3 regions of the Paenibacillus sp. FSL R7-0273 genome follow, and region 2 is predicted to be linked to each of the others. Evidence: riboswitches for the same ligand, from Rfam matches in the RefSeq annotation. Region 2 holds a riboswitch; each other region holds the start of a gene.

Region 1 (3,255 bases), 500 kb from region 2:
CAGAATCCGTAAGCTTGAGCGGTATGTCCTGATTTGCTGTAAGCTTCTTCAATGCTGCCAGCACATTAGCGGCTTTTACCGTCCCTTCTGCTACTGGGCCTTCCGGCCCTTCGACCGTCATATGAGCAGATACATTGCCTGAAACTACGGTTACACCCTGTGTGTATTTAACAATCGCCGGAGCCTGACCTTCAGCATAGCCGGTAACGGTCAGTGTATAGTTCCCTTCTGCCAGTCCTTCTTTAAAGACCGCTACCCCGTTCTGATCCGTAACCGCCTTTTGGCCGCCGATTGTGACCTCGACCCCGGCAGCTTTTGAAGTCACCGGATTTGAAGTAGAGGCAGCACTATCCCAGATCCATGTAATCTGTGAAACAGTAACGTCAAAAGCCTCATCTTCTGCAGGCTGAGCTTTGGACAAAATCACTGATTCAACAAGCTGGGTTTTAGCACCCCCATAATAAACGACAACCCGGTCTGAGCTCTTGAGACTGAAAGCCTTCATGCCTACATCCGGGTACAGCCACTGTCCCCCTCTGACTACAGCATAGCTCCAGCCATCCCAGCCTCCGAACATGCCCGCAGCCACATTGCCGATTGCCGTAACATAATTTCCTGAAGGGTTCTTAAGTGCCAGTCCGTTCTGGGCTGCCACCTTCTCCAGCGCTTCAAGGGCATTGCCTGCATAAGCATTGCCTTGCCCCAGTGTTCCCTGCGGCCCTTCGATTACAAGCGGTACATAGACCAGCGGATTCTGCGTTGCCGGTTTAGTAAAATCATACAGCTTGCCGTTATTGCCGCCGCTGAACAGATTGTAGGCAGCCAGCGCCTGCAGCCCTTGTTCTGTGGCAAACGCATTGGCGGCGCCCGCCGATTCATGGGCAAAGCCGCCTCCGGCTCTGAAGAAGCTCAGCAGTCCTGAGATCAGATCGCCTTCTGCTTTAGTAAACTCAGCGCCTGCCGGATCTATACCGTAGGAAGTCAGTCCAATGATAGACTGTGCGGCATATTCACTGTTGTCGCCGTATCCGCCTTTACTGTCCTGTGCAGCGGATAACCAGGCTACCGCCTTCTGTCCGGCAGTCGCTACTGCCGGGTCATTCTGGTGGGCAGCAAGTGCCGTTAAAGCCATAGCGGTCATATCCGGGATGCTTGCACCTAAGGATAGGGCGAAGCCGCCATCGGCATTCTGCTTGGCCAGAATCTCGCTTAACAGCGCACTCTTGCTCCATTTGGCATCGCCCGGAATAGTATAATTTCCGGAATCCAGCGCAAGCAGCGCATATACCGGGGCGTTCAGCGTCTGTCCGCTGATGCGATCGCTGTTATAAATTTTCTCGATCAGATTATAGCCGGCGGAGGAGCCGTTGCCGGCAAAGCTCTCCGGATCCGCACCTACAGCCTTCACGGCAAGTGCAATCCGCGCATAATCCGTCACGTTGGCAAAGCTGCCGTTGACATCATTAACCCGCTGCTCAAGCTTCTGTACATAGCTGTCAGGCACATCATAGCCGGCCTGGGCCAGTCCAATGGCCTGCCATTCCGATAATGCTTCACCGCTGCCAAGAATATACTCGGCAGTTTTGTATGTCGCTTCTTTTACAGTAACCTGCTGATTTGCCGTCGCTGCCGCCAGCGTACTCAGCAGTTCTGAGGAGGAATCCTCCGCTGCATACACAGCATCCGTTACACTTGCCGCTCCTTGAACCGCCGAAGCATCCGCTGCGGCATAGCTTTGGCCGGAAGGGACAACAGCCCCCCCGATAATCGAGATGACCAGCAATAAAGCCAGGCTGAGTCTCAGGAACCTGGCAGAGAATTTCTTTTTCATCGTTACCCTCTTTTCTGTTAATAGAATGATTGGCGGAAACACACAGCCTGAAAACCTTAACCCAACATAAAAACCGCCCTTATTAAGGGCGGCCGGGAAGAATACAAATTAACGGCTGGACAGCTGCGAGCTAAGCTTGCTGATTACAAGCGCATGCAAGCGAGTGTACCTACTGCAAGGCACACCAATGCCCGGAGCCGCAGTTCATCTGCATATGTTCCGCATTCTTACCCCACGAAGAAGTGAAACGTCTGTGAAAAAGGCAGGTCTCCTGGCTTATGCCTCATCGCTTCCCCCCTTGCCTTCCCGCCCTCATAACAGCCGGACAGTGGCGCAACAGCAGGAGTCGCTCTGCATTTACAGTGGCGGGACCGCACCGGATTTGCACCGGCCTTCCCTATTAAGCGGTTCTATGAAACAAAAGAACGCGCACCCTTTTCAATAGCTTATTAAATTTTAATATTCATAATCATAGCTAGTATTTCCCTCTATGTCTATAGAAAAGCTGTTACAATCTCATTCCATCCTATGTCAACTGTGCGGTAGGAGAAACGGCGTAAGGAAGCAGATTCTCTCCTGTCTGACATACGCGTGCGTAAGAAACTCTTGCCCGTGCAGACTATGCCACTCCGACTCAGGTCTCCAAGCACATACTAATTACTCAACCCCCTGCCGCGCAAACCAAACCATCTCTCCCATCACCCTACTCCTGCTCAGCCACCCATCCGCCACACGCACATTACTCAACCCCTGCCGCGCAAACCAATCCATCTCTCCCATCAACCTACTCCTGCTCAGCCACCCATCCGCCACACGCACATTACTCAAACAATTTGCCGTACAAACCAATCCATCTCTCCGATCAGCCTACTCCTGCTCAACCACCCATCCGCCACACGCACATTACTCAAACAACCTGCCGCGCAAACCAATCCATCTTTCCCATCACCCTACTCCTGCTCAACCACCCATCCGCCACACGCACATTACTCAAACAACCTGCCGCGCAAACCAATCCATCTCTTCCATCACCCTACTCCTGCTCAACCACTCATCCACCACACGCTCATTATTCAAACAACCTGCCGCGCAAACAAATCCATCTCCCGCATCCTACAACAACTCTTCACTCCGAACAGACACATTGGAATTTAGTTTGAAAAAGGTAACCTAATTCCGCCAAAATCTCTATTTAAGTGTAATTAGGTGGAAAATAGATACTTAATTCGCTGGTTATACGCACATTTCCGATAATCGCCTGGATTAGGTGACGAAAATCCACTTAATTCTATTCATCGCATGTTTTAGCAGAGATTAGGTGTCTAAAATCCACTTAATTGTAAATTGGTAGCCGCTAAAGAGTCGGTAAAGCACCTGTCCAGCCAGCTGCAGAAAAAAATCCTGAACGTACCCGCGCCGTCATC
Region 2 (3,255 bases):
CATTCTGCCATCCCGATGAAGCCGAGGGAGAGGCTGCCGTGCTTGAGCAGATCGCCTACGATATCCTCGGGAGCGAGCGCCTCGCCGCCTTCCCATACGCCCTCACGCATCATAAAGTCAGAGGCCTTGGCCTTCTGGGCTGCCTGGATACGGAAACGGTGCAGCAGGCCTTCCAGCGCAATATCCATATAGTGGTTAAGGTCATCATAAAAGCCTTCTTCATCAGCCGCCAGCCGGCGTCCTGTAATAGTGCCGTGGGCAAGCCCGAGGCGGACCAGGTTCAGTGTGTTAAAGGACAGGTTGCCCTTGCCGGAGCAGTGATTGCGTCCAAAACGGTCACCGAGCACCCGCGTGCGGCAGCCCATTGTTGCGAATTCCGTATCCGGATCAGCCGGATCATAGTACTGCAGATTGAGCGGCGCATCCAGGTTGGCAAAGTTCGGATACAGTCTGCGCGCCGAGCATTCAGCCGCCTTCAGGAACAGCTCATAGTTCGGGTCGCCCTGCTGCTGGTTGACACCCTGCTTGCATTTGAAAATCTGAATCGGGAACACCGGCGTCTCACCGCTGCCAAGGCCGTTCATCGTTGCGGTCAGCAGGGAGCTGATAACCAGCTGTCCTTCCGGAGTTGTGCAGGTACCATAGTTAATGCTTGTAAAAGGAATCTGTCCGCCCGAACGGCTGGACATCGTATTCAGGTTGTGAATCATGCTCTCTGCTGCCTGCAGGGTTTCGCTCTCTGTTTCTTTCTGGGCGAAACGGAAGGAGCGCGGATACTGCTCAGCCAGATCACTGCGGCTCATAGTGATTTCGCCGGTAATTTCACCGGCTTCACCCTCCTCGAAGTAGCTGAGTCCTTTGCGGAACAGCTTGGCGAAGGATTTGGTCACATAAGGGGCGAGGTCAAAATCAAGCTTGTTGGCCGAAACGCCGCCATACTGGGCATTCTGCTGGGACTGGAAAATAATCGCCACCAGCGACATTGCCGTCATAATCGAGTTCGGCGGGCGGACACTGCCGTTACCGGTATTGAAGCCTTCGCGGAGCAGCTTTTCGAAGGGAATGAAGATACAGTTGGTTGTTCCGATAGCGTATTGGTCCAGATCGTGCACATATACCACATTATCGAGCGTTGCCTGTACGAGCTGCGGCGGCATGGTGAAATTGCGGGCATACCATTTGGAATACTCACTGCCGAATTTACTCATTTTACCGGAAAAGCTTTCTCCGTTCAGGTTGGCGTTCTCACGCAGCAGATCCAGATCGGCGCTGTCAATAATATCCCGGCCTAAATGTATTAATTCATTCAGAAGAACCTCCTGTGCAGCTTGTCCGCTATTGTGCCGTTTCTCCAGCAGCGTCATATGTAACTCTCTCCTCTCGGTATGGTTGTCCGTCAATCTATTTAATCCATAATATGTTGTCTGTCTGCGCCCAGTAAAAAGGCACCTCCCGCCTTAGAGGCGGAAAATGCCCGGATGCGTACGAAATATCCGTATAGGCGGATATTTGCCAGTGGTCTGGGTGTGAAGAAAAGGGCGTTACGCCTCTCGTCTTATGCAGAGCCGATACCTGAAGGCAATAGGGACTATCGTCCTCAGGTATCGGCAGCCTGATGCCCCTGTTATCCGGGAAGGCTGATTCTGCTGCTGCAGGCCGCATTCGGACACCTCTCCTGTTCCTCGCAGGGGTATATAACGGTGCCCGGAAACAGGCAGGTCTCCTGGCTCCCGGTTCATCCGGCGGCTCCTTCCCGGGGGCTTGTCCGCCCTCCAGTGGTCTATGCCGTGGATGTGCCTGACAGGGAGCATTCTCCCGTCCGGCATTCCGGTTACAGTGGCGGGACCGCTGCGGATTTGCACCGCGCTTCCCTATTAAGCTTCTACTCTCTTAACAAGAGTAAAGCACCTGCTTCCACTATATTTGGTTGATGTTATTAAAAATACCCCAATATATTGTGTTTGTAAACCATTTTTTGCAAAGCCGCGCGGGGAGCGGCTTCAGCCTGCTTACTCACAGCTGATCCACAACTAGTCCACAGGTAATCCACAGCTTAAGCCGGAAATAAGGCAGACAGGATTCATAAATTGTCCGAAAAGCCGCCACAAAGAATCCATAAATCTAGTGATTCTGACACTAGATTTATAGGAGGGAGCTTATAGCCGTTATAGGGCTTATATAGAAGGAAAATGATGAATTTTTTGTGGCGAAAATTTGTGGGGGAGCAGTGAAGTTGCTACAATGAAGTTGGTTAAAGGAATTTATGTCAGGAGGAATCGAACGATGGCAATCGGCGAAGTTACAGTCATTCCAATCGGTACAGGCAGCACCAGTCTCAGCAGCTATGTGGCCGATATGCAGCGTGTGCTGCAGACAGTGGAGGGGATCACCTTTGAGCTGACCTCCATGGGGACGATTATCGAGGGCCCGGTATCCAGGATTTTGGCCGCTGTAGAGGCGCTGCATGAGTCTCCGTTCAATGCCGGGGCACAGCGCGTGTCCACCTCACTTAAGATCGACGACCGCCGTGACAAGCCATCCACGAGCCGCAGCAAGCTGCAATCGGTAGTCAACAAGCTGCAGGAAGAATAGAGCCCCGGGACAGTATAAAAGGGTATTGGCGATTTTCACCAAAAGTTGTATAATGTTTTTGTTTATGACGGGTATCCCAAGCTTCAGGCTGGTGTAGCTCAGGGGTAGAGCAACGCACTCGTAATGCGTAGGCCGGGGGTTCAATTCCCTTCACCAGCATGTTTACAAAGTCGATAGTGGCGCGGTTTCCGGGGTTCCGGGGGCCGCGCTTTTTATTCCAGTAAAGGGTGTGCCGAAGCCTTAACCTTCAAGCCCTTGCCCGCCGCGCTATTCTCCGCCAAGAAAACGATGAATTCGTGCTGCCAGCTTTTGGCCGGTGTTGGCTTCCGTAAGCGTGAGATCCCAGAGTACCGCATTGGTTCGGGAGTCGGCGGCATCGTTGAAAACGGCAATCGTGAGCTCCTGCTTGCCTTCAAGCGGCACTCTGAAGGATTCCGGCTGATTTCCGCCCGTGCCGATATTGATATCTATGGAGTAAATCACTTCTCCGTCGGCGCTAATAATGACGCGGCTGCTGCCGCTGCCCATCGCATTTATCGCGTCGTCAGGGACGGCAATATTACCGGAAAATTCTTTATACTGTCCATCTAGGTGCAGTGAGAACTCGTGATTTCTCGGATTATCGCGGCTGTATAGATTGAACGCCGGTTCGATCCGCTCCTG
Region 3 (3,255 bases), 1.7 Mb from region 2:
AGCAGCAGCGTGGATTTGCCTGAGCCGTTACGGCCGAGCACTGCTGTCCGGCTGCCCTTCGGCACTGTACAGCTCAGCCCCCGTAGCGCCGGCTCAGCTGTATCCGGATAACAGAATAAGACACCGTCAAAAGCCAGATTGTATTCCATCGTTAATGTAATCTCCTTCATTCCGTGCCTTCTCCGGCCGGATATCCTCTAGTGGCTGACTATCCACCACTGCGCAAGCAGCAGCAGCGCTATCCCGGTATACGCCCGGATAGTGAATTTGCGCGGTACCGGCCGCGGCTGATAGGGCGGCAGCATAATCTCCCCCGTATATCCGCGGGTCATCAGCCCCTGCGCCAGCCCGTAATAACGGTGCATGGTACCGGCAAAGAGCGTTCCGGCCATGGCTGCCGTCTCACCCAGCTTATCCCTGAAGCTCCTTTTCCCGCCGCGCAGTCTCCGGGCCAGCAGCATACCATGGGCGGTATCGCTGAGAATAAACAGGAACCGGTACATAATCAGCATCAGCTCCAGTACAATCTGCGGCAGCCGCAGCCTGCGGAGCACCTGCAGCAGCTCAGTAAAAGGTATTGTAAAAATAATGAACAAAAAACAGCTCATACAAGCCGCAATTCTAACCAGCAAGTACCCTGCGCGCTGCAGGCCTTCAGCCGTAATATAAAGGGGCAGAGCCGGGAGCTGATACACCCCGGCCGCAGCTCCGGCTGCCGGATGACCGAGCTCCAGCAGGAGCGCCGGCATGCCCAGAATGTAGAACAGCAGCGCCGTACCGGCCAGCAGCCCGTAAGCACGCAGCGGAATCCGGGCATATACGGTGCACCATACAACCATCCAGGCGGCAATGATGCCCTGCAGCGCCGGATGCAGCGTATAGGACAGGATGAACATCACTGCAGCGAAGGAGCTTTTCCACATTGGAGAAAGTGCACGCAGCGCGTTACTTCCGGACAAGGCATCAATTCTTCTGATCATTCAGCTTCTGCTTATCCTGCCTGCCCCGCAGCAGCCCGATAGAATATCCGATCACTCCGGCTCCGATTGCTGCCTGCAGCGCAAACAGCATGCTTTCGGTTTCACCGGGCAGCTCGGTCAGCGGCTTGAACCAGGGCTCATAGCTGGGGTCAATCTCGCTGATCACACCCTCCGCAGCATCATCGGCCCCGCCGAACTCCCCGTTTACAAACAGCAGCGGCAGCACGACCAGCAGTACGACCGCGAGCAGCATCAGACCGTTTTTCCACATGGTTTTCATTACAGGCTTCCCCCCTTGGCTTGCCGCTTTAACAGCGACAGCTCATTCGGACTGTACGACTTCAGCCAGTTCCACAGCAGCACTGTCAGCAGCCCTTCACTTACCGCAAGCGGAATCTGGGTTACAGCAAAAATCCCGCCGAACTTCATCAGTGAACCCAGCACCCCGCCATCCGCCGACGGGAAAGCAACAGCCAGCTGAAATGAAGTCACTGCATAGGTCGTCAGATCCGCGACCGCTGCGGCACAGAATACAGCCAGCTTTTCACGGTTACCGGATTTCATGATCAGCCTATACACCGCATACCCGGCAAACGGTCCGGCCACCGCCATTGAAAAAGCGTTCGCCCCAAGCGTCGTTATCCCGCCGTGCGCCAGCAGCAGCGCCTGGAACAGCAGCACCACCGAGCCGACCACACTCATCGGCAGCGGTCCCAGCATAATGGCGCCGAGCCCGGTTCCGGTCGGATGGGAGCTGCTGCCGGTAACGGAAGGCATTTTGAGCGCTGACAGCACGAAGGTAAAGGCTCCGGACAAGCCGAGCAGCAGCTTCAGCTCCGGGTTGTCCTTGGTCATTTTTTTCAATTTGATAATGCCCAGAATAAAGAACGGGATAAACGCCGCCCACCAGAAAACAGCCCAGCCGACCGGCAAAAATCCCTCCATAATGTGCATCGCCGCAGCCGTCCCCGGTTCATTCAGCAAAAAATAGACGGTAAATACGGCAACCAGGACCGCAAAGCTCCAAGCTCCTCGTTTCTTCATTTCTTTTCCTCCCAAGTTTTCATGATTGGTACAGCTGCAAACCAAAAACTCCCGCCCCTCATGGGTCGGGAGTGATATGTACGTCATCAGGCATGCAAAAAAGAGGCCTCCCGCGCCAATAGCAGGACTTCAACCCAGCGGCAGCTGGTGCCTTCATTTCTACAGCCTATTCGTACACCGCTCCTATCCGCGTAGAGTCATGGTGTCCGCTCGCAAGGTAGGTCTCCTGGCTCGAAATACAAACGCCCTGCCCCGTCTTCCCCGGTCCTTACCCGAGTGACATGCTGGAGCCCGGCTCTTTCTTACAGTGGCGGGACCGCTCGGGAGTTGCACCCGATTCCCTGTTACCCCTTGCTGCAGCAAGGGCACCTTGTTCGCTGGCTATTTTGTCGTGTACATTATATTAAGCCTGAGCCGGACTTGTCTGTGATAAAAGTGAAGCCGGATTTAACTTGTATTAATTCCATTTAACTAATATAATTATTAATTAGTTAATATGTATCGGAGGTTTACCATGAAACTTGATCTTACCGAAGAGTCTCTGCCGGTCTATGAGGCGTTGTCCAGCTCTGTGCGGCTGCATATGCTCCGGCTGCTTGCCGTTCAGCCGATGAACGTTAAAGAGCTGGCCGGTGCCGTTAATCTGAGCAGCGCCATCATGACCATGCACGTCCGCAAGCTGGAGGCCGCCGGACTGATCCGCACCCATATGGCTCCCGGCAAAAGCGGGCTGCAGAAGATTTGCTCGCTGGCCGCCGAGCGGGCAGAAATCCTCTTTCCTGCACCGGACATTGAGCAGCGCAAAGCACACCGCAAGGAGATTCCCGTCGGGCATTATTCAGACTTCCAGATTGAACCGACCTGCGGGCTTGCAACCACTGCGCAGGTGATCGGCAGCTTCGACGATCCGCGGTATTTCTGGGATATGGAGCGGATGAATGCCGGTATTCTCTGGTTCGGCAAGGGCTTCGTCGAATACAAAATCCCCAATTTCCTCTTATCCAGCCAGCAGCCGGAGGAGCTCATCATTACGATGGAGATCGCCTCTGAGGCGCCGTCGATCAATAACAACTGGCCTTCAGACATCACCTTTACCCTGAACGGCACCGTACTCGGCTTCTGGACAAGTCCCGGTGATTACGGAGACAGCCGCGGCAAGTATACTCCCGCCTGGTGGCCGGCGCTGACCAACCAGTACGGGCTGCTCAAGCAGCTGCGTGTCACGCCGAAG

What was found. A riboswitch is a leader RNA that binds a small molecule or an ion and turns the genes downstream of it on or off. The one in region 2 is predicted to bind cobalamin.
Region 1: it holds a riboswitch for cobalamin, as region 2 does, so the genes downstream of both, R70723_RS31870 (S-layer homology domain-containing protein) here and R70723_RS02030 (anaerobic ribonucleoside triphosphate reductase) in region 2, are expected to answer to the same signal.
Region 3: it holds a riboswitch for cobalamin, as region 2 does, so the genes downstream of both, R70723_RS09020 (energy-coupling factor ABC transporter permease) here and R70723_RS02030 (anaerobic ribonucleoside triphosphate reductase) in region 2, are expected to answer to the same signal.

The regions. Positions count from the first base shown of each region.
Region 1 covers NZ_CP009283.1:965,411-968,665, reverse strand. Annotated here, with positions in the region: gene R70723_RS31870 (S-layer homology domain-containing protein) at 1-1,831, opposite strand, end outside; cobalamin riboswitch at 2,076-2,283, opposite strand.
Region 2 covers NZ_CP009283.1:467,429-470,683, forward strand. Annotated here, with positions in the region: gene R70723_RS02030 (anaerobic ribonucleoside triphosphate reductase) at 1-1,364, opposite strand, end outside; cobalamin riboswitch at 1,697-1,927, opposite strand; gene R70723_RS02040 (MTH1187 family thiamine-binding protein) at 2,284-2,592, shown strand; tRNA gene R70723_RS02045 (tRNA-Thr) at 2,680-2,751, shown strand; gene R70723_RS31810 (VanZ family protein) at 2,860-3,255, opposite strand, start outside.
Region 3 covers NZ_CP009283.1:2,118,515-2,121,769, reverse strand. Annotated here, with positions in the region: gene R70723_RS09035 (energy-coupling factor ABC transporter ATP-binding protein) at 1-170, opposite strand, end outside; gene cbiQ (cobalt ECF transporter T component CbiQ) at 198-980, opposite strand; gene R70723_RS09025 (energy-coupling factor ABC transporter substrate-binding protein) at 964-1,260, opposite strand; gene R70723_RS09020 (energy-coupling factor ABC transporter permease) at 1,260-2,024, opposite strand; cobalamin riboswitch at 2,224-2,412, opposite strand; gene R70723_RS09015 (ArsR/SmtB family transcription factor) at 2,539-3,255, shown strand, end outside.